DNA from 3 places in the Gryllotalpicola koreensis genome. Region 3 is predicted to be linked to each of the others. Evidence: predicted binding sites of a transcription regulator. Region 3 holds the regulator's gene; each other region holds the start of a gene.
What was found. The regulator LexA, encoded in region 3, represses DNA repair genes until DNA is damaged. The targets are predictions, from matches to a motif close to TCGAACANNTGTTCGA.

Region 1: a site for LexA is predicted at 3,657-3,672, ahead of ABD708_RS09635 (Rv2578c family radical SAM protein). Genes of this name have one in related genera too.
Region 2: a site for LexA is predicted at 2,017-2,032, ahead of ABD708_RS01885 (HNH endonuclease signature motif containing protein). Genes of this name have one in related genera too.

What each region holds. Positions count from the first base shown of each region.
Region 1 covers NZ_BAABBW010000003.1:227,889-235,254, reverse strand. Annotated here, with positions in the region: gene ABD708_RS09650 (helix-turn-helix transcriptional regulator) at 1-762, opposite strand, end outside; gene ABD708_RS09645 (thymidine kinase) at 1,197-1,886, opposite strand; partial or broken gene ABD708_RS09640 (YbhB/YbcL family Raf kinase inhibitor-like protein) at 2,099-2,503, shown strand; gene ABD708_RS09635 (Rv2578c family radical SAM protein) at 2,512-3,648, opposite strand; gene mqo (malate dehydrogenase (quinone)) at 3,766-5,235, opposite strand; gene ABD708_RS09625 (aspartate-semialdehyde dehydrogenase) at 5,413-6,474, opposite strand; gene ABD708_RS09620 (aspartate kinase) at 6,570-7,366, opposite strand, start outside.
Region 2 covers NZ_BAABBW010000001.1:385,456-392,821, reverse strand. Annotated here, with positions in the region: gene ABD708_RS01890 (hypothetical protein) at 1-497, opposite strand, end outside; gene ABD708_RS01885 (HNH endonuclease signature motif containing protein) at 650-1,972, opposite strand; gene ABD708_RS01880 (enoyl-CoA hydratase/isomerase family protein) at 2,129-2,791, shown strand; gene ABD708_RS01875 (cytochrome b/b6 domain-containing protein) at 2,907-4,703, opposite strand; gene ABD708_RS01870 (electron transfer flavoprotein subunit alpha/FixB family protein) at 4,709-5,692, opposite strand; gene ABD708_RS01865 (electron transfer flavoprotein subunit beta/FixA family protein) at 5,689-6,462, opposite strand; gene ABD708_RS01860 (acetate--CoA ligase family protein) at 6,681-7,366, opposite strand, start outside.
Region 3 covers NZ_BAABBW010000006.1:199,064-206,429, forward strand. Annotated here, with positions in the region: gene dapF (diaminopimelate epimerase) at 1-711, shown strand, start outside; gene ABD708_RS18135 (class I SAM-dependent methyltransferase) at 733-1,350, opposite strand; gene hflX (GTPase HflX) at 1,396-2,943, shown strand; gene ABD708_RS18145 (methylenetetrahydrofolate reductase) at 2,940-3,911, shown strand; gene lexA (transcriptional repressor LexA) at 3,935-4,636, opposite strand; gene ABD708_RS18155 (LysM peptidoglycan-binding domain-containing protein) at 4,886-5,248, shown strand; gene ABD708_RS18160 (histidinol-phosphate transaminase) at 5,289-6,413, shown strand; gene hisB (imidazoleglycerol-phosphate dehydratase HisB) at 6,419-7,027, shown strand; gene hisH (imidazole glycerol phosphate synthase subunit HisH) at 7,024-7,366, shown strand, end outside.

The sequences.
Region 1 (7,366 bases), on a different contig from region 3:
CAGCGCCACCAGACGGTGCTCGTCGACCGAGCCCTGTGGCCGGTGCGCGAGCATGTCGATCGCCGCGTCGGGTTGCAGCCTGTCGGCCAGGCGCACCGCCGCCGCGAGCACGTCGGTGCGTCGCCACGCCTGCGACGACCGGCTCGACGCGGCCAGTTGCCGGGCACGCTCGATCCACTGATCGGCGTGGATGCCGCCGCCGCCCAGCGTGTGGATCCAGGCGATCTCACCCGCCGCATCCGCCGCGGCCCGCGTGTTCTCGAACGCGACGCCGAGATCGTAGGCGCGCTCGAGCGCATTGAGGGCCTCGGTCTCGAGCACGGCGAACTCGAAGGACAGGCCCCACTGCAGGTAGCCGTCTGCGAGCCGGTGCTGCAGCGCGTCACGGTCCGACTCGCGGGCTTCGGCGAGCCGTTCGAGCGCGGTGCGCGCCAGTTGCACGGCCTCGCCGAAGCGGCCGGCCGTGCGGGCGGAGATGCTGCGCGTGGTGAGCGTGAGCAGCGTGTCGGCGAGCGACCGCGGCGGGTGGGGCAACGCCGTCTCGACGTAGGCAACCGGCCGCATCGACGACTCGAGCATGAGGAAGCCGAGGTAACGCCGGATGCGATCCCATGCGGGCCGAGCCGCGATCTCGGCCGGTGTCAGCTCATCGGCGACGGCGCGCAGCGCGGCGACGTTGTTGCTGATCAGCACCGGCCAATTGGCCTCGGCGAGGTCGACGGCGTCGTCGTGGCGATGTTCCGAGAGCGCGAGATAGATCAACGACGCGACTCGCTCGTGCTCTGCGCGCTCCCCACTTCGCCCCCCCTCTCGGCGAATCAGAATATCGGGCGCGGCGCTCAGCCCGCCGATTGCTCCAACCCCTTGTACCTCTCACCGCCCACCAGCTCGACCCAGCGGGAATAGTCGTGGTCTCGTCCGATCGGGCAGGTGCATGCGACTTCGATGCGCTGCCCGTCTCGGCCGAGGTATACCTCCACATGTTTCTTGAACGGCATGGGGCTCCTGGAGCTGGCGGGTGTGAGCGGGCGGGTGTACCGCCCGGTCTATTCAGCCAAAACCGCGCTCGGCCGGTCAAGAGTGGAATTGCGCCCCGTTCAGGGGTTTGGGGACGAAACGCCAACCCAGTTGTGGGGCTGGCCGTGAGGAATCCGCACGATCGTCTATACCTGGCCTGGATCGCGCCCGGATCTCGTCTACATGAAGTCCGCATCGGGGGCGTCGGCATAAGCCGGCGCCGTCCCGCCTGGCCAGTGCCGGCGGCCGTTATTGAGAGTGCCGTGCGACTCCTGCAGGTAGCAGAGACCGCAGAGCGATTCATAGGTGACGGATGCCTCAGGAAGAAGACCCTCGTCAATGGCGACCTGCGCCCCGTCGAACACGTACTCGCCGTTGATGACGCGCGCGTTGAAGATCGCCTTGCGGCCGCATCGGCAGATCGTCTTGAGCTCCTCGATGGCATGGGCGACCTCGAGCAGGCGCCTGCTGCCCGGGAAGGCGACGGTCTGGAAGTCGGTGCGAATGCCGTAGGCGAGCACCGGCACGTCCTCGAGCAGCGCGATGCGCAGCAGGTCGTCGACCTGAGCCTCGGTGAAGAACTGCGCCTCGTCGACGAGGAGCGCGCTCACGTCGCGACCGTGCGAGTTCAGGGTGTGTGTGCGGTGCTGCTGGAAGAGGAGATAGATGTCGGCAGTCGCATCGACGGTGAAGTCGACCGTGCGCGCGAGGCCCAGGCGGCTGACGATCTGGTCGTCGCCCTTCGTGTCCAGCGCGGGCTTCGCGATCAGGACGTTGTGGCCGCGCTCCTCGTAGTTGAACGCCGCCTGGAGCAGTGCGGTGCTCTTGCCGCTGTTCATCGCCCCGTAGCGGAAGTAAAGCTTCGCCATCCCCTCATCGTATTGAGTGGGCCACGGCAAAACCCGGCAGACTGGCCCCATGCCCGCCAACCCCCTTGGATACGCACTGCGCAACCGCCGCGCAGGCCATCACAGGCTCGTCTGGGAGCGCCGCGAGCTGAGCGCCCCAGAGGGTTTCGCCCTGACGAGCCCCGACTTCGCGAACGGCGGCGCGATTCCCGAGCGGTTCCGCGGCAAGCTGTTCGCCCCCCACCCCGTCGCCCGCGCTCGCCTGGACGGAGCCGCCCGCCGAAGCCGTCGAACTGGTGCTGATCGTGCAGGACCCCGACGTGCTGATGGGGAAGCCCGCCACCCACGCGCTCTCTGTCGGCATCAACCCCGCCCTCGGCGCTCTTCCCGAAGGCGCGCTCGCGAACCCGAGCCCCGTGAGCGGCATCGTGCACGGCAAGGGCGCCTTCGGGAAGCTCGGCTGGATGGGGCCGCTGCCGCCGCGCTCGCACGGCCCGCACGCCTATGTGTTCCAGCTGTTCGCCGTCGACCGGCCGATGTCGCTCGCGCGGGGTTTCGCCCTCGAGGACGCGCTGCATGCCATGCGGGGGCACGTCATCGCGCGCGCCCGGCTCGACGGGGTCTACGAGAGCGTGTAGACGCCGACTCAGAACAGCGTCGGCTCGGGGGCGAGCGTTGCGGCATCCATCTCTTCGAAGAAAACCAGGGGCGTGCGCCGCTCGCCGTCCGCATCGATGCGCGTCGCCCGGCCGCGCGGCACAACGCCCGCACGACGGTCGCCGGTCGCCGACGACTCGATGCCGCCGGTGACCAGGTCTTCGCGGCCGCGGGTGAGGCCGTGCTTCGCGATCAGCGGCTTGATGCGGCGGGCGAGCCACTGCCGGTACTCCTTCGGGGCATACGTCCGCCCCTGATAGAGTTCGGCGTACTTCGCGATCAGCTCGGGGTGCTCGCGCTCAAGCCAGAAGGTGAACCACTCCTTGACGCCGGGCTTGAGGTGCAGCGCGGTGTAGAGCACGCTCGTCGCGCCGGATGCCTTCACCTGGCTCAGCGCGAAATCGAGGTGCTCGGTCGTGTCGGTGAGGAACGGCAGGATCGGCATCATGAAAACGCTGCAGTCGAGCCCCGCGTTGCGCACCGCGGTGACGGTCGCGAGGCGCTCCTTCGCCCGCGGCGTCCCCGGCTCGACCGACTGCTGCAGCTCGTCGTCGTAGATCGCGATCGACATCGCGAGATCGACCGGCACCTGCCTCGACGCCTCCGCGAGCAGCGGCAGATCGCGCCGCAGCAGCGTGCCCTTGGTCAGGATCGAGAACGGGGTCCTCGCCTCGGCGAGCGCCCTGATGATCTCGGGCATGAGCTTGTAGCGGCCCTCCGCGCGCTGATACGGGTCGGTATTGGTGCCGAGGGCGACCGGATGCCTGTTCTCCTGCCACTTCGGCCGCGCGAGCTCGCGCCGCAGCACCTCGGCCACGTTCACTTTGACGATGATCTGGGAGTCGAAGTCGCGACCCACGTTGAGTTCGAGGTACTTATGCGTGGGCCGAGCGAAGCAGTATGAGCATGCATGGCTGCAGCCCCTGTAGGGGTTGATCGTCCAGGCGTAGGGCATCACCTTCGAGCCGCCCGGCACCTGGTTCAGCGCCGACTTCGCGAGGATCTCGTGGAAGACGATCCCATCGAATTCCGGGGTGCGCACGGTACGCACCAGATTGTTCAGTTTCGCGAGCCCGGGCAGCGCGTCATCGGACTCGACCCCGAGCTCTTGGTTCTCCCACCGCATTCACCTATTAGAACACCGATTCGAGTTTTAATCCGTCGATTTTCGAATGTGTGTATACGCCGGGGAGGGTCTCGATACGCCCGGCTCAGCCGGGCTACTCGACCAGCGCGAGCGCGCCTACCGCTGCAGGCCGAGCACCTTCGCGGTGCGCGCCATGGTGGCGCGGGCGAGCTCGGGATCAGCATCCAGCGACTGCCCGAGCGTCGGGATGAGGGCCTTCAGCTGTGCCTGCCACTCCCCCTCGTACTCGCTCGGGAAACACGTCTTCAGCACGTCGAGCATGATCGACACCGCGGTCGAGGCGCCGGGCGAGGCGCCGAGCAGGCCGACGATGGTGCCGTCCTCGTGGGCGATCACCTCGGTGCCGAACTGCAGCACGCCGCCCTTCTTCGGGTCCTTCTTGATCACCTGGGCGCGTTGCCCGGCGGTGATCAGCTCCCAGTCGTCGGGTTTGGCCGTCGGCATGAACTTCTTCAGCTCGGCGAACTTGCCCTTCTTCGTCAGCAGCAGCTGGCTGATCAGGTACTTGAGCAGCACGAGGTTGTCGAGCGCGACGCGCAGGTACGGCCCGATGTTGGACGGGCGGATACCCGCAGGTAGGTCGAGCACGCTGCCGAACTTGAGGAACTTGGGGTCGGCGCCCGCGTAGGGCCCGAAGAGCAGCGACGCCTCGCCGTCAACGACGCGCTTGTCGAGGTGGGGCACGCTCATGGGCGGCGCCCCGGCCTCGGCCTGCGAGTACACCTTCACCGCGTGCTGGCCGACCACCTCGGGGTTCGAGGTCTTGTAGAACTGGCCGGAGATCGGGAACGTGCCGTAGCCCTTCGCCTCCGGAATCCCGGATGCCTGCAGCACCTTGAGCGCCCAGCCGCCTGCGCCGACGAACACGAACTTCGCGTCGATCGTCTCGGTCTGCTGCCGCACCAGCTGGCGCACCTTGAGGCGCCAGGTGCCGTCCTTGCGCTTCTTCAGCCCGCGCACCTCGGAGTTCAGCCGCAGCTCGGCGCCGTCGGCGATGAGCTTCTCGGTGAGCCGCTTGGTGAGCGTGCCGAAGTTCACATCGGTGCCCGCGATCGAGCGCGTCGCCGCGAACTGCTCCCACTTGTTCCGGCCGCGCATCAGCAGCGGAGCCCACTTCATGACCTCGGCGCGGTCCTCGCTGTACTCGAGCTCCTCGAACAGCACGTGCTTGGTGAGCGTCTCGTGCCGCATCCGCAGATACTCGATGTCGCTCGGCTTGCGCACGAAGGTCATGTGCGGCGCGGGATTGATGAAATCGGATGCCTGCCCCAGCACCCCCTCTTCCACGAGCGTCGCCCAGAACTGGCGGCTCTGCTGGAACTGCTCGTTGATCTGCAGGGCCTTGGTCGGGTCGTCCGGGTGGGGCATGTAGTTGAGCTCGCACAGCGCGCTGTGGCCGGTGCCCGCGTTGTTCCACGGGTTCGAGCTCTCCTCGGCGAGGCCGCCGAGGCGCTCCAGGATCACGATCGACCAGTCGGGCCTCACCCTCTTCAGGAAGGTTCCGAGGGTGGCGGACATGATGCCGCCACCGATCAAGACCACATCAACGGGGGCTTTGTCGCTCACCCCGCCATCCTATCTGTCTCGAGATCGAGAGACTTTGAGAGCCCTGGCGCGGGGCACCGCCCGCGCGGCACGGGGCGTGGTCGCACATGGCCCGCAGCGCGGTCGCGTATGGTCCCCCTTCACGAGAGAAGCGGGCCTTTTGCGACCATTCGGCGGATCGCGCGCGCAGCAAGCCCGCTATGCGGGCTGCTGTGCTCGCTGCGCGAGCAACTCCGCGATCTGCACCGCGTTCAAGGCAGCGCCCTTGCGCAGGTTGTCATTCGAGACGAAGAACGCGAGGCCGCGGCCCTCGGGGGCGCCCTCGTCGGCACGGATGCGCCCGACGAACGACGGGTCCTGACCGGCGGCCTGCAGCGGCGTCGGAATCTCCGAGAGGGTCACGCCCGGGGCATCCGTCAGCAACTCCGTCGCGCGCTCGGGCGAAAGCGGCGAAGCGAACTCGGCGTTCACCGACAGCGAGTGCCCCGTGAACACCGGCACGCGCACGCACGTGCCCGACACGAGCAGGCCGGGCAGCTCGAGGATCTTGCGGCTCTCGTTGCGCAGCTTCTTCTCTTCGTCGGTCTCGTTCAGCCCGTCGTCGACGAGGTTGCCCGCGAACGGGATCACGTCGAACGCGATCGGCCGCTTGTAGATCTGCGCCTCGGGCAGCTCGACGGCCCCGCCGTCATGCACGAGGTCGAGCAGGTGATCGGATGCCACGGCCGCGCGCGCCTGGTTCGCCAGCTCCTGTGCGCCCTTGAGTCCGGAGCCCGACACCGCCTGGTAGGTCGAGACGATGAGGCGGGTGAGGCCGGCCTCGCGGTCGAGCACCTTGAGCACGGGCATGATCGCCATGGTCGTGCAGTTCGGGTTCGCGATGATGCCCTTCACGGCCTCGTCGATGGCGTGCGGATTCACCTCGGAGACGACGAGGGGCACCTCAGGGTCCATGCGCCAGGCGCTCGAGTTGTCGATGACGAGCGCCCCCGCCGCGGCGAAACGCGGGGCGGCGGCGCGCGAGCCGGTGGCCCCGGCCGAGAACAGCGCGATGTCGATGCCCGACGGGTCGGCGGTCTCGACGTCTTCGACGACGATCTGCTCGCCCTGGAACTCGATCGTGGTGCCGGCCGAGCGGGCGGTCGCGAAGAAGCGGATGCTCGCGATCGGGAACTCGCGCTCGGCGAGCAGCTTGCGCATCACCGAGCCGACCTGGCCGGTCGCGCCTACGACGGCGACGTGGAATCCGTTGGTGCTCATGTGCTTCTCGATTCGATTCTTGCGTTTTGCGCCTGCCGCCGACAATTGTGCTCGGGCCGCCGAGCGCAGTTGTCGGGCAGAGGCGCAGAAGTTGGCTAGCGGCCGGTGCCCGCGTACACGACCGCGGTGTCGGAGCCGTCGAGACCGAAGGCGGTGTGCACCACGCGCGCGGCTTCGGCGAGCACGTCGGCGCGGGTGACGACGGAGATGCGGATCTCGGAGGTCGAGATCATGCCGATGTTGATGCCGGCCTCGGCGAGGCAGCGGAACAGGTGGGCGGAGACGCCGGTGTTGGTGCGCATTCCGGCGCCGACGAGCGCCAGCTTGCCGATCTGGTCGTCGTACTGCAGCGACTGGAATCCGATCAGGTCCTGGTCGGCGCGCAGCGCCTGCAGCACCTTCTGCCCGTCGGCCTTCGGCAGCGTGAACGAGATGTCAGTGAGCCCGGTCGCGGCGGCCGAGACGTTCTGCACGATCATGTCGACGTTCGCGCTCTGCTTCGCGACCGTGTCGAAGATCGCCGCGGCCTTGCCGAGGACATCGGGCACGCCGACGACCGTGATCTTGGCCTCGCTCAGGTCGGTGGCGACTCCGGAGATGATGGGCTCTTCCACTTTTCCGTTCTCCTGCATCTCGCGCCGGAAGCGCTCGGCGGTCTCTTCGGCGGTCTCGTTGACGACCAGGGTGCCCTCGCTGTTGTTGAACGAGGATCGCACGTGCAACGTCACTCCGTGCCGTCTGGCGTACTCGACGGCGCGGATGTGCAGCACCTTCGCCCCGGCGGCGGCGAGCTCGAGCATCTCCTCGCTCGAGATCGTGTCGATCTTCTTCGCGAGCGGCACGATGCGCGGGTCCGAGGTGAAGATGCCGTCGACGTCGGTGTAGATCTCGC
Region 2 (7,366 bases), on a different contig from region 3:
CCCCAGCGCGCGGCACCGCGCAGCACGCCGGCGTGGATGACGAAGACGGATGCCACGACCAGCGCGACGTGGCCGAGGTAGACGACCCCTTCGAGCCCCCAGACCACGATGTTCAGCAGGTGTTGGTCAGGTTGCCCGGTGCCGTCATAGGCGCTGGCGGGCAGATAGGTCATGGGGCTCAGGGGCGCGAGGTTCAGAAGATCGCCGGCGAGGACCGCGGAAGGGAACATGATCAGGGCGATCTTCCCGGCGAGCAAGTCCCCGGCGATCCCCGATTCCTTTCCGATGCCCACGGCGAGCACGGCGAAGGCGGCGACGAGCACCGCGGACGAGGCGGTTGTCCCGATCGGCTGCCACGCGTAGTTCAGCCACGCCCGGCCCGCCGGAGGAAACACGTGGATCGCCTGCCAGGCGAGCGGCAGGAGCGTCGCGACCACGATTCCCGCGCCGCCCCAGGCCAGCGTCAGCCGCGGTGACCGCGGCGGCGTGCTCAGCATGACCACAGAGTCCTCTGCCCACCGGCCGCGCGCAAGTCGTACGTCTCGCATCGCTCCGGCATCTTTCCTCGCGCGACGTCTTGCATGGCCTCCATGCCCCGCACTGGTCAGGTGGTCGCTCCGCGGGGCAGACTTCTCCCCCGCGGGTGACTTCACGAACTGAGCGGGACGGGCGCGTTCGGGTTGACGGGCTGCCACTCGGTCGTGCGGCCGCCGTAGGACCAGCGCACCCACGGTCTGCCGTCGACCATGCGCACCTGCCAGGGCCCCTTCTCGACCTCGTCGTGGTGGAAAGGGCACAGCAACACGCCGTTGTCCACATCGGTGGCACCGCCCTCGAACCAGCTGAGCACATGGTGCGCCTCGGCGCGATACCCCGGCACATGGCACCCCGGAATGATGCACGCGCCGCCGTCGCGTACCGCCATGGCCCGCCTCTGGCGGCGGCTGAACGCCCGCTTGCTGCGCCCGAGTCGGAGGAACGCCCCGGTCTCGGTCAGCACGACCTCCTGCAATCCGCCCGTGCAGACCGCCTTGCGCGCGACTTGCACGCTGGTCGGCTCGGCGGCGCCGCTGATGAACGCGAGGCCCTTCCCCGCCGCGAGTTCGGCCTCGGTCGTCGAGATCCACACCGTCGGGTGGTCACCGCCGACCTCGAGCGTGTCGGCGATGCGCGCCTGCGCGCCGAACACCTCGGCCAAGCCGTCGGCGTACTTCTGACCGATCGTCCGCGAGTCGGCCGGCACGTCTGTGCCCGCACCCGCGTCTGTGCCCACAGCGGTTTCCGTGAAGGCGACCTTCCGCTTCGGGCTCGCGAAACCATCGAGGACCATGCGCACCTTGGCGGCGTACTCCACCGGGAGCTTCCCCGACACCGGCGCGAGCCCGTCCTGTTCCTTCCCGATCCAGAAGTAGCGCTTCTCGAACGCCTCCTGCGCGCGGCGCTCGATCGTCTCGGGCGAGAGCTCGGCCGCGAGCTTCTGCGCCTCTTCGCGCACCCGATCGGCCGGAGCGGTCACGGCGAGCTCGACCAGCTTCGCCTCGACGCCCGCGACCTCGCCCGCCGACGCACCCTCGGCCTTCTTCAGCTCGCCGGCGATCGCCTGGGCGCCCTCGCGCCCGATGCGCCCGTCGAGCACGGCGGCCTCGACGGCGGGCAGCTTGGCCAGGTCTTCGAGGTCGGCGACGAGCTTGCGTGCCGTCTTCCCCGACGAGCCGGTCATCGCCTCGACCGCCTGTGCCGTCGTCCTGTGCCCGAGCCGTTTCGCGAGCGAGTCGCCACCCGGCGTCGGGTCGGAGCGCCGGTTCAGCTCGGCGGCCCCTGCGAGCTCGAGAGCCTCGACCTGCCGCTTCACCTCGCTCACCCGCCCGAGGAAATCGACGACCTGCTGGTCGCTCAGGGCACTCGGTTCCACGGGCAGCAGCGCCGCGAGCCCAGTGAGGGCTGCGGCTGCAGTGGAACCGATGCAGGTCATGCCCGTAGTTTAGTCGCGAAGAGCCAAAATTAGAAGCCTGAAATACGAACAGATATCCACAACCCGCTTGTCACTCCGAGTTTCGCACAACCCACCGACGCTCGCGCCGTAGCGTGGTGACAGCACGTCAACGAGGACGGCGAGAAAGGCCAGCACATGCCCGTGACCCTTGAGCGCGTCGGCGACGTCTCGCTGCTCCGCTTCAACGACAACGAGAACCGCTTCACCCGCGACTGGCTCGACGCGGTCGATCACGCGCTTGACGACGTCACGGCTCAGGCATCCGTCACTCCCACCGCACTCGTCACGGTCGGCACCGCGAAGTTCTACTCCAACGGGCTCAACGTCGACGAACTCGCCGCAGGCGGTGAGCAGCGCGACAGCTATCTCGCAACCGTCCAGCGCCTGCTCGCCAAGCTGCTCACCCTTGGTGTGCCGACCGTCGCCGCGATCAACGGCCACGCCTTCGGCGCGGGCGCCATGCTCGCCCTCGCCCACGACTTCCGCATCATGAATGCCGAGAAGGGTTTCCTCTGCTTCCCCGAGATCGACCTGCACCTGTCCTTCGCGCCGGGCATGGCCCGCCTGATCCAGGCCAAGACGACGCCCGCGACGGCCGTCGAGGCCATGACGACGGGCAGAAGATATGGCGGGCCGGATGCCGCAGCCGCAGGTCTCGTCGACGCGGTCGCCGCCCCGGAAGAGCTGCTGAACAGCGCCGTCGCGCGGGCGGCATCCCTCGCCGGTAAAGACGCCGCCACCCTCGCCGCGATCAAGACCGAGATGTTCACGGTCGCGGTCGCGGCCCTGCGCGGCTGAGCCACGCGCAACGGTAGCCCCATGGCAGATAGACCATGGCACCGAGACGCGCGAAAGCGGGGGAATAGCCGATCAGAAGCCCATTTCGGCGCGTCTCGGCCGAGGCAGCAGGCCCCTACCGCCCCACCTTCCCGAACAGCGACGCGATGGGCGCCGTGACCAACGGACGCGCCGCCACCCAGCCGCCCGCCATCACGACGAGCGCCGCCACGAACAGCCAGAATCCGGTCCAGCTCACGACGTCGCTGTGCCCGTACATGTGGTTGAGGTTCCGCAGCGCGCCGGTCGCCAGCACGAGCACGACGTGGACCACGATGAACGCGCAGAACACGATCATGGTCGGGAAGTGGATCGCCCGCGCGAGCGGCAGCGGGTACAGGCGGCTCGCCCGCTCCCACTTCTTGTTCCACAGCCCCGACATGCGCACACCGGTGATCATGGCGAGCGGCGCGATCAGGAAGACGACCGCGAAGTAGCTCAGCTGCTGCAGGCTGTTGTAGTTCGCCCAGCCGTCCTCGGTCGGCCAGCTCAGTGAGGCGTACTTGATCGCCGCGGTGAACGCGTTGGGGAACACGGACCAGCTCGTCGGCACGATGCGCATCCACTGCCCTGTCGAGAACAGCGCGACGATGAAGATGACGCCGTTCGCCACCCACAGCAGGTCGAGCGACTGGTGCAGCCACACCGTGATGCTGACGCGGCGCTGCGGATTCCAGCGCGGCGACCAGCTCGCGGGCGGCTTCCGCTCGCCCCTGATCTGGATGCCCGTCCTGATGATCAGCAGCATGAAGAACGCGTTCAAGAAGTGCTGCCACTCGAGCCACAGTGGGAAGCCGACCGGGGCCGAGTCCGGCAGCGCGTACGCCCCCGGGAAGCGTCGCACGAAGTCCTGCGCCCACGCGAAGGTGAGCAGGCCGCGCGCCGCCAGCACGACGAGGCCGACGAACGCCGCGATCGCGATCACGCCGCCGATCGAGCGCCACACCCATTGCGAGAGGGTGAGTCCGCGATACAGCCGCGGCTCTGCCTTCGCGGTCGAGGACGGGGGCACGGATGCCTGAGCCGCAGCGGCCTTCGCCGCGGGCGCAGGTGCAGGCTTGGTCGCCGCGGGTGCCGCGGCCACGGACGCAGCTGCCGCCGGCTGAGGGGCCGGCACAGCCGGCGTCTCGAAGTCTGCGGGCGTACCGGCGGCTGTCGTAGTCGGCTCGGCGACAGTAGATGCGGCTTCGGTGGGTGCGATTGCGGCATCTATTGTCGCCGCAGCGTTGGTGCCGGTGCCGGTGCCGGTGCCTGTGCCGGCGCTGGCGGGTGCGGGCGCGGGGGCAGCTGCCGCCGCGGCGGCGAGTGCCGCATCATCGACCTCGGGCCAGGCCGGACCGCCGGCCACCCGCGGCAGCCCGCGCCGAATCGTCTTCGGCACCTGCGTGGCAGACGTCGCCGTCGCGGGCTGCGCGGCGGGGGGCGCCACGACTGCAGGCGTGCCGGTCGGCGCGCCGAGACGCGCCGAAACGGGGGACTCGCCCGGCAAAAGCCCACTTCCGCGCGTCTCGGCCGCGGCCACCTCGCTGAGCCCGACCTCGGGCCAGGGTGCGCCGCCGGCCACGCGCGGCAGTCCCCGGCGGATCCTGGTCGGCACCTGGGCGCCCGGTGCAGAGCCGCCGGCGACATTAGTTGTCGCTTCGGCGGGGGCGACTGCGGCATCTACTGTCGCCGGAGCGCCCGCGGCGGCGGCAGGAGCGACCGAAGCGGCAGCAACGTCCGAGCCGGCAGGCGCCCCGGCCCCGGCATCCGTCGCCGCACCCCCCACTGCCGCACGTGCCGCAACCTCCACAGCCGCCGCAGGCGGCCACGGCTCGCCGCCGCGCACCCGCGGCAGCCCGCGCCGGATCGACTTCGTCGTCGTCTCAGCCACGCGACTCAGCCCCGCTTCGCCTCGATCGCCGCGACGAGCTGCGGCACCACCTGGAACACGTCGCCCACGACGCCGAAGTCGGCGATCTGGAAGATCGGGGCGTCGGCGTCCTTGTTGATGGCGACGATCGTCTTGGCGGTCTGCATGCCGGCGAGGTGCTGGATCGCGCCGGAGATGCCGAGAGCGACATACAGCTGCGGCGACACCGAGACACCGGTCTGGCCGACCTGGTGCGCGTAAGGAATGTACCCCGCGTCGACCGCGGCGCGCGAAGCGCCGACGGCGGCGCCGAGGGCGTCGGCGAGCTGCTCGACGAGCGCGAACTTCTCGGCAGAGCCGAGGCCGCGGCCGCCGGAGACGACCCGTGCCGCGCCACGCAGCTCGGGCCGCGCCGAGGCGGTCTCGATCGCCTCGCGCGAGACCACCCGCACGGCAGGCGACGTCGCCTCGACCGAGAGCTTCTGCACGGCGGGCGTGACGGCGGCGAGGGATGCCTCGGCCGCGCCGGCCTGCAGCGTGATCACCGAGGTGCCGAAGGTCACGGCCGAGTCGGCGTTGTAGGTGCCGCCGAAGACGGAGTGGTGCGCCACGATGCCCTCGTCGTCGCGCGAGACGCTGATCGCGTCGACCGCGATGGCGTTGCCGGTGCGCACGGCGAACCGCGCCGCGGCGTCCCGCGCCTCGATGGTGTTCGAGACGAGCACGGCCTCGGGGCCGACGAGCGCGGCGGCGGCCACAAGGGCGTCGGCGTAGGCCGAGCTCGGCACCGTGCCGTCGTCGAGGGTCTCGGCGACGAGCACGTGCCCGACACCGAGCGCGCCGAGCGCGCTCGCCGCGGCATCCCCGGCCCCCGCCGCCGTCACGGCGACCGCGACCGGCGTGCCCACCGACGCGGCAGACGCCGCGAGCTGGGCGACGGTCTTGGCCGGGGCGCCTGCGGCGGTGAACTCCGCAAGAAGAAGGATCGAGTCGGCGGGGAAGTCGGTCACAGGAGTCCCTTCTGGGCGAGGAAGTCGGCGAGCTGCGTGGCGGCGGTGCCGTCGTCGACGACCTTGACGCCCGCGCCGCGCGGTGGCCGCTCGGCCACGGCGGTCATGATGGAGCGCGGCACGAGCTCGTCCGCATCGACCCCGAGCTCGGCGAGCGAGAGCGTGTCGAACGGCTTCTTCTTCGCCGCCATGATGCCTTTGAGGCTCGCGAAGCGCGCGTCCGGCATCCGCTCGGTGACCGAGATGACGGCGGGCAGCGGGAACTCGACGCTCACCTTGCCGCCGTCGATCGTGCGCTCGCCCGTGCCGGTGCCGTCGGTGAGCGAGACCGTGTCGAGCGCCGTGACGACCGGCAGGCCGAGGTGCTCGGCGACCATGGCGGGGATGAGACCCGCGCCGCCGTCGGTCGAGACGTTGCCCGTGACGATGAGATCCGCCTCGACCTTCCGCAGCGCTGCGGCGAGGGCGGTCGCGGTCAGCGTCAGGTCCGCACCGGCGAGCGCGGGGTCGGCGACCTGCACGACCCGCTGCGCGCCCATCGCGAGCGCCTTCCGGAGCGAGTTGACGGCGACCTCGGGCGTGAGCGAGACGGCGACCACCTCGGTGTCGGGCGCTGACTCCGCGTACGAGATCGCGAACTCGAGAGCCCGCTCGCCGACCTCGTCGAGCACCCGGTCGCTCGCGTCGCGGTCGGCGAGGCCCGTGGCGAGATCGAGCTTGCGGGCGCCGTAGGTGTCCGGCACCTCTTTCACCAGGACGGCGATTCTCATTCCTTGCCTTTCACTGTGCGGTGGGGCTCCATGAGCGGCTCACACCGCTCGAAGCACGAAGGGGCCCCGATCCAGTACGACGTCGCCGCCTTCGTTGGCGACGCGGAAAAGTTGCGTGCCGCCATCGTTCCATACCTTCGTGTGCGGTGCGTCACGGGCGGTCACGGCGACGGCGGCCGACCGCGGCTGCGAGCCGCATCGAGATCGAGCGGCACGGCCTATCTCCAGGTGATCAGCGCGTCGAGGGCCTCGACCTCCGAGCCGCGCACGAGCAGCGGGTTGACCTCGAGCGACTCGAGGCGGTCGCCCAGGCGCACCGCGACGTCCGCGATGCGTGCGACCACATCGGCGACGGCGTCGAGATCGGATGCCTGGGTGCCGCGCGCCCCCTCGAGCAGCTTCGCGCCTCGGAGCGACGTGAGACCCGCCTTGATCTGCTCGCGATCAACGGGCAGCAGGTGCAGCGTGGAGTCCTTCAGCACCTCGACCCACACGCCGCCGAGGCCGACGGCGAGCACCAGACCCCACTTGGGGTCGCGCACCGCGCCGACGATCAGCTCGACGCCGTCGGAGCGCTGCGGCTGCACGAGGGCGGCCGGGGCGGCTGCGCCCGCCGCCCGACCGGCCGCGACCACATCGTCGAAGGCCTGGCGCACGGCATCCGCGTCGGAGAGCCCGAGCCTCACGCCGCCGATGTCGCTCTTGTGCTCGATCTCGTCGGCGGCGAGCTTGACGACGACGGGGAAGCCGAAGCGCTCGGCGGCCTCGGCCGCGGCATCCGCACTGTCGACGAGAGCGTTGGGCACGACCGGCACGCCGTGCTCGGCGAGCAGCGCGGCCGCCTTCCGCTCGGCGAACGACTCGCCGGGGCGCGCGTCGACCACGATGGGCGGTTCGGCGGTCA
Region 3 (7,366 bases):
GATGCCGGCGCTGCGGCGCTCGTCGAGAACCCGGGCGCCGAATGGTACATGGACTACTACAACGCAGACGGTTCCGTCGCCGAGATGTGCGGCAATGGCATCCGCGTCTATGCCGAGTTCCTCACCCGCAGCGGACTCGTCGAGCTGGCCGCGGGGGCGATCCTGCCCATCGGCACGCGCGCGGGCGTGCGCGACGTGCAGCGCTCGGCCCTCGGCTACCAGGTCGACATGGGCGGCTGGTGGATCGGCGATGACGAGCCGCTCGTGAACGCCAAGGGGCTGGGGGTAGCCCGTCCCGGGCTGAGCATCGACGTGGGCAACCCGCACGTCGTGGTCGCCCTCTCCGACGACGCCGAACTCGAGGCGCTCGATCTGTCCTACCTTCCCGTCATCGACCCCTCGCCCGAGCACGGTGCTAACGTCGAATTCGTGGTGCCGGGCGACCCGCTCGTGAAGGACGGCGTCGGCCACGTCCGTATGCGCGTGCACGAGCGCGGGGTGGGCGAGACCCTGTCGTGCGGCACGGGCACCGTCGCTGCGGCGCTCGCGGTCCGCCACTGGGCCGGCGACCGGGCGCCCAACGACTGGCGGGTCAGCATTCCGGGCGGAACGGTCTCCGTGCGCATGTTCCCCACCGAGGACGACGGCGAGCACCTCTCCCTCTCGGGCCCTGCTGAGCTCGTCTACGACGGCGAGATCACGCTCGCCTGAGCGGGCAGGCGTCTGGCCCGACTACTGGCCGGCGTGCCTGCGCACTCGCAACACCCGGAAGCCCTTACTGGTCGCTGCGCGCGTGGTGCCGAAGCCGGGCAGCGCGGTGTCGAGCCAGCGCTGCAGCGAATCGGAGCCCAGATTCCGTGCGGCCACGAGCCAGGCATCCGACCCCACCTCGAGTCGCGGCAGCCAGGTCTGCAGCATGCTGTGCAACTCGTTCTTCCCGACGCGAATGGGCGGGTTCGACCAGATGGTCATGAACGCGACCTCGGCCGGAACATCCTCGGGCCGCACAGCGTTCACATTGGTGAGTCCGAGGTCGGCCGCGTTGCGCGCGACGAGTTCGAGTGCCCGCTCATTGACGTCGACGGCCCACACCGTCGCGTGCGGCGAACCGAGCGCGAGCGACAGGGCGATCGGCCCCCAACCGCAGCCCAGATCGAGCAGGTGGCCGCCGGGCGGCGGCTCCGGGGTATTGGCCAGCAGCACGGCCGTGCCGGTGTCGACGTGGTCGGGGCTGAACACCCCGGCGCCGGTCGTGACCGTGAGATCGCGATCGGCGAGGCGCACGTCGATCGGCCGCAGCTTCGGGTCGCTTCCCGGTGACGCGCTGAAGTAGTGGTCACCGGAAGACATGTCAGAAACGTACAGCACCGACGGAAGTAGAGTTAGTCCTCAATAATGACCGCAGATCACACCACCTCCAGCGAGACCGGCACCCGCGCAGACGACGACGTCGTCGCCCGCGTCCTCGCGAACGCGGACTCGCATGCGGCCGGCTACGCCCTGTTCGGGCAGCGCGCGCAGGCATTGCAGACGACGGATGCCGCAGGCTTCGGCGACACCGACGGCGAGCAGCTCGACCGTGACGACCGTGCAGCGCTGCGTCGCGTCGGCGGGCTCTCCACCGAGCTCGAGGACGTCACCGAGGTCGAGTACCGGCAGCTGCGGCTCGAGAACGTCATCCTCATCGGGGTGTACTCGGGCGGCTCGCTCGAGGACGCCGAGAACTCGCTGCGCGAGCTCGCGGCGCTCGCCGAGACCGCGGGCGCCGTGGTGCTCGACGGCTTGCTGCAGCGCCGCCCGCACCCCGATCCGAGCACCTACTTCGGCCGAGGAAAGGCGGAGGAGCTCGCGGCCGTCGTCGCGCATCTCGGCGCCGACACCGTGATCGCCGACACCGAGCTGGCGCCCAGCCAGCGACGTGCCCTCGAAGACGTCGTCAAGGTCAAGGTCATCGACCGCACTGCGGTCATCCTCGACATCTTCAGCCAGCACGCGAAGAGCCGCGAGGGCAAAGCCCAGGTCGAGCTCGCGCAACTCGAGTATCTGCTTCCCCGCCTGCGCGGCTGGGGCGAGTCCATGAGCCGCCAGGCCGGCGGCCAGGTGGGCGGTGCGGGCAACGGCATGGGAAGCCGTGGGCCCGGTGAGACGAAGATCGAGCTCGACCGCCGCCGCATCCACTCCCGCATGGCGAAGCTGCGCAGGCAGATCAAGGAGATGAAGCCGGCACGCGAGGCGAAACGTGCCAACCGACGCCGCAACGAGGTGCCGTCTGTCGCCATCGCCGGCTACACCAACGCCGGCAAGTCGAGCATGCTGAACCGCATCACGCGGGCCGGCGTGCTCGTCGAGAACGCGCTCTTCGCGACGCTCGACTCCACGGTGCGCCGCTCGCAGACCGTCGACGGGCGCCCGTACACGCTCGCCGACACGGTCGGCTTCGTGCGCAACCTCCCGCACCAGCTCGTCGAGGCCTTCCGCTCGACGCTCGAGGAGGTGCAGGACGCCGAGGTGATCGTCCACGTCGTCGACGCCTCGCATCCCGATCCCGCCAGCCAACTTCAGACGGTGCGCGACGTGATCGGCGAGGTCGGCGCCCGCGACATCCCCGAGCTCGTCGTCTTCAACAAGTCGGATCTGATCGACGACGACACCCGTCTCGTGCTGCGCGGCCTCGTGCCGGGGGCGGTGTTCGCCAGTGCGCGCACTGGTGAGGGCATCGACGAGGTGCTCGCGCGCATCGCCCATCTGATCCCGGACCGCTCGGTGCCGATCGAGTTGCTCGTGCCGTACGAGCACGGCGAGGTCATCGCGGCGCTGCATGCGCGCGGGCGGGTCACGTCGCAGGAGTACACGGAAGAGGGCACGCGCGTCTCGGCGCTCATCGACCCCAGCCGCGTGGCGCAGTTCGAGCCGTACCGACTCGAGGCGGTCGACCGGGCGTGAGGCACGTCCCGTTCTCCTTCGAGCTGCACCCCGCCCGCTCGCCGCTGATCGCGCAGCAGCTGCCCGGTCGCATCGCGCGGCTCGCGGCCGCGGGGCCGGAGTTCATGTCGGTGACCTACGGTGCCGGCGGGTCGTCGCAGGGCGCCTCGCTCGACGTGCTGAGGCTTCTGATCGACCACCACCCCGAGGTGCGCACCATGGCGCACCTCACGTGCGTGGGCTCGACCGTGCAAGGCACGCACGAGACCGTGCGGACCTTTCTGGATGCCGGAGTGCACAGCTTCCTCGCCGTGCGCGGTGACCTCCCGGCGGGGTTCAGCGAAGGCGCCTTCCCCGGTGATCTTCGCTCGGGGGCCGAGCTCGTCCAGCTGATCCACGCTGTGCAGCACGAGCGCACTCCGTGGCGCGAGGTGCCTTTACCCGGCACGCGCGGCATCACCCTTGATCGAGACGGCCGCGAGCGGATCGTCATCGCCGTGGCCGCGTTCGCGAACGGGCATCCCTCGTCGCGGTCCGTCGAGCAGGACATCGACACCTTGCTCGCGAAGCAGGCGGCCGGTGCCAATCTCGCGATCACGCAGCTGTTCTTCCACGCCGACGACTACTTCCGCCTGCTCGATAGGGCGCGCGCCGCAGGGGTCGAGTTCCCGATTCTGCCCGGGATCATGCCCGTGACGACGCTGCCGGCTCTCGCACGCAGCCTTGAGCTGTCCGGCGAGCCGATGCCCTCTGACCTCGCCGCTGCGCTCGATGCGGAGACGACTTCCGAGGGCCAGCGCGAGGTCGGCATCGACTACGCGGCGCGGCTGGCGGAGCGGCTGGTCGAGGGCGGCGCTCCGGGCATCCATCTCTACACCCGCAACCTGCACGAGACACCGCTGGCGGTGCTCGCGCGCGCGGCGTTCATCGACGCGACGCGCTACAGCGAGCTCGTGGCGCCGGACTTCGCTGCGGCGCCGCTTCCCTGAGTCTCGAGAGCCTCTGAGTGCGCTCAGACGGCGCGCAGCACCGCCACGACCTTGCCGAGCACGACCGCCTCGTCCCCGAGGATCGGCTCGAAGGCGGAGTTCCGCGGCAGCAGCCAGGTGTGGCCGTCACGCTGCCGGAACACCTTGACGGTTGCCTCGCCTTCGAGCATCGCGGCGACGATGTCGCCGTTGATCGCGTCTTGCTGCTGTCGAACGACCACCCAGTCGCCATCGCAGATCGCTGCGTCGATCATCGACTCGCCCGCGACCTTGAGCATGAAGAGGTCGCCGTTGCCGACGAGCCGGCGGGGGAGCGGGAAGACCTCTTCCACCTGCTGTTCCGCCGTGATGGGCACGCCGGCCGCGATGCGGCCGACGAGCGGCACGAGCATGGCGTCACCGACGGGCGCCTTCGCCTCGAAGTCATCGGTCTGCTCGGTCGGCGAGGGCGGGTCGATTAGGATCTCGAGCGCGCGCGGCCGGTTTGGGTCGCGGCGCAGGTAGCCGGAGAGCTCGAGCTGGTTGAGCTGGTGGGTCACGCTCGACAGCGAGGCGAGGCCCACGGCGTCGCCGATCTCGCGCATGCTCGGCGGATAGCCTCGCGCGGCCAGCGACTTCTTGATCACGTCGAGGATGGCGAGCTGCTTGTCGCTGAGGTTCTTGCGGCGTCGGGTGCGCCGCTTGGGTGCGGTGCCGGTGTCCTTGCTGACGGCGTCTGTGGTCACGTGAATCCCCAATGTCAGTGGTCCCTGGTTGCATTTCGACCAGTGAGCCACACATTAGCGTCAAACGCCCTCTGTGTAGGGGATTTGTTCGAGCGAGTCGCCGAAACCGGTGGATAACTTCGCTAATGAGCCGGGGCTTGCGCTCACATCGAATCGAAGATAGGTTCGGAAATGTCGAATACGTCGAACATGCGTTCCGAATCAGGTGACGAAGGTAGAGGTACTGAGATGACCAGCATCACAGTTCACATGTCTGCAGGGCCCGTGCGCCGCACGGCTGCGGCCCCCGCCGCGCGCTCGCACCTGCGCCTCACCCGGCGCGGCAGGCTGGTGCTTGTGGCCGCTGCGGCCGCGCCGCTCGTCGCGGCCGCCGTCTGGTTCGGCGTGAGCTCCGGCTCGGCGGCAGCCGGCGGAGTCTCCGCCGGCGCGCCGGCGAGCATCGAGCATGTGACGGTGCGCCCCGGCGAGTCGCTCTGGCAGATCGCCGAGACGGTGGCGCCCCACGACGACCCTCGCGAGGTCATCGATGCGATCGTCGACATGAACGGCTTGCAGAGCTCGGTCGTCACGCCGGGGGAGTCGCTCGCGATCCCTCCGCAGTACGCGAAGTAACCGCCAAGGTGCTCCCTCGTACCGCGCCTACGATGGTGAGGTGACGTCTCTTTCCGATCTGCCGATCCGTGACGACCTGCGTGGGCGCGAGCCCTACGGGGCGCCGCAGAAGCATGTGCGGGTCGAGCTGAACGTCAACGAGAACACGCACCCCATCCCCGACGAGGTGCAGGCCGATGTGCTCGCCCGGCTCGCGAACGCGGTCGCCGGTGCCAATCGCTATCCCGATCGTGAGTTCGTCGAACTGCGCGACGCGCTCGCCGCTTACCTCGGTCACGGCTTGAACCGCGACAATCTCTGGGCCGCCAATGGCTCCAACGAGATCCTGCAGCAGCTCCTGCAGGCATTCGGGGGTCCTGGGCGCACGGTGCTCGGCTTCGCACCCACCTACTCGATGTACCCGCTGCTGGCATCCGGTACGGGAACCGAATGGATCGCGGGCGACCGTGACGTCGACTTCGAGCTATCCGCCGTGCGCGCCGTCGAATGGGTGCGACGCACACAGCCCGACGTCGTGATCCTGTGCTCTCCGAACAACCCGACCGGGACACCGCTGGGCCTGGATGTCGTCGAGGCCGTCTACGACGCGGCGCCCGGCATCGTGATCGTCGACGAAGCATACGCTGAGTTCTTCCCCGCGGGCGAGCCGAGCGCCATCACGCTGCTGCCGGGGCGAGAGCGCCTCGTGGTGTCGCGCACCATGAGCAAGGCCTTCGCCTACGCCGGCGTGCGACTCGGCTATCTCGCCGCGGACCCGGCGATCGCCGACGCCCTGCGCCTCGTCCGGCTGCCGTACCACCTGTCCGCCCTCACCCAGGCCGCCGCGCTCGGCGCGCTGGCGCACGCGCCCGAGATGCTGGCGATGGTCGACGAGATCAAGGTGCAGCGCGACCGGATCGTCGCCGGGCTCGGCGAGCTTGGCTTCCACCCGTACCGCACGTGGAGCAACTTCGTGCTGTTCGACAATGTCGCGAACCCGCGAGAGGTGTTCGACGAGCTGCTCGCAGAGGGCATCATCATCCGCGAGATGGGCATCCCGAACAGCCTGCGCGTCTCGGCGGGAACCGCGTCGGAGACGGGCGAGTTCCTCGACGCGATGGCCCGCTACGTCGCCCGGCACGGGGCAGGCGCCATCGTCTCCGCCGAGCACGCCCCGGTAGGCTGAGGGCCATGACCGCAGGCCCCCGCACCGCAGCCATCACGCGCGAGACCAGCGAGTCGCGCATCGAGCTGAACCTCGATCTCGACGGCTCGGGCAGCGCCGACATCCAGACCTCTGTCCCGTTCTACGACCACCTCCTGACTGCGTTCGCGAAGCACTCGCTGACAGACCTCACCGTGCGGGCGAGCGGCGATACCGACATCGACGTCCACCACACCGTCGAGGACACGGGCATCGTGCTCGGCCAGGCGATCCGCCAGGCGCTCGGTGACAAGAGCGGCATCGGCCGCTTCGGCGACGCCGTCGTGCCCCTCGATGACGCGCTCGTGCAGGCCGTCGTCGACGTCTCGGGGCGTCCGTACTTGGTGCACTCCGGCGAGCCGGCCGGTTTCGAGCTGCACCTCATCGGCGGCCACTTCACGGGGTCGATGGTCCGCCACGTCTTCGAGGCCATCGCCTTCAACGCCGCGCTCACGGTGCACGTGCGCGTGCTCGACGGCCGCGACCCGCACCACATCGCGGAAGCCGAGTTCAAGGCGTTCGCGCGCGCATTCCGGCAGGCCAAGGCGCTTGATCCCGCGGTCAGCGGCATCCCCTCGACCAAGGGCGCGCTGTGAACGATCGCGCTCGGCCCACCGTCGCGCTGCTCGACTACGGCAGCGGCAACGTGCACTCGGCTGCGAAGGCGCTTGAGGCGGCGGGCGCCGACGTCACGATCACCCGCGACCGCCAGGCGGTGATGGATGCCGACGGGCTGCTTGTGCCCGGAGTCGGCGCGTTCCGCGCGGTGGTCGATCAGCTCAAGGCGGTGCGCGGTGACGAGCTCATCGAGCGGCGACTCGCCGGCGGGCGGCCGGTCCTCGGCATCTGCGTCGGCATGCAGGTGCTGTTCGAACGCGGTGACGAGCGCGGCACCGAGACCCAGGGACTGGGGGAGTGGCCCGGCGACGTCACCG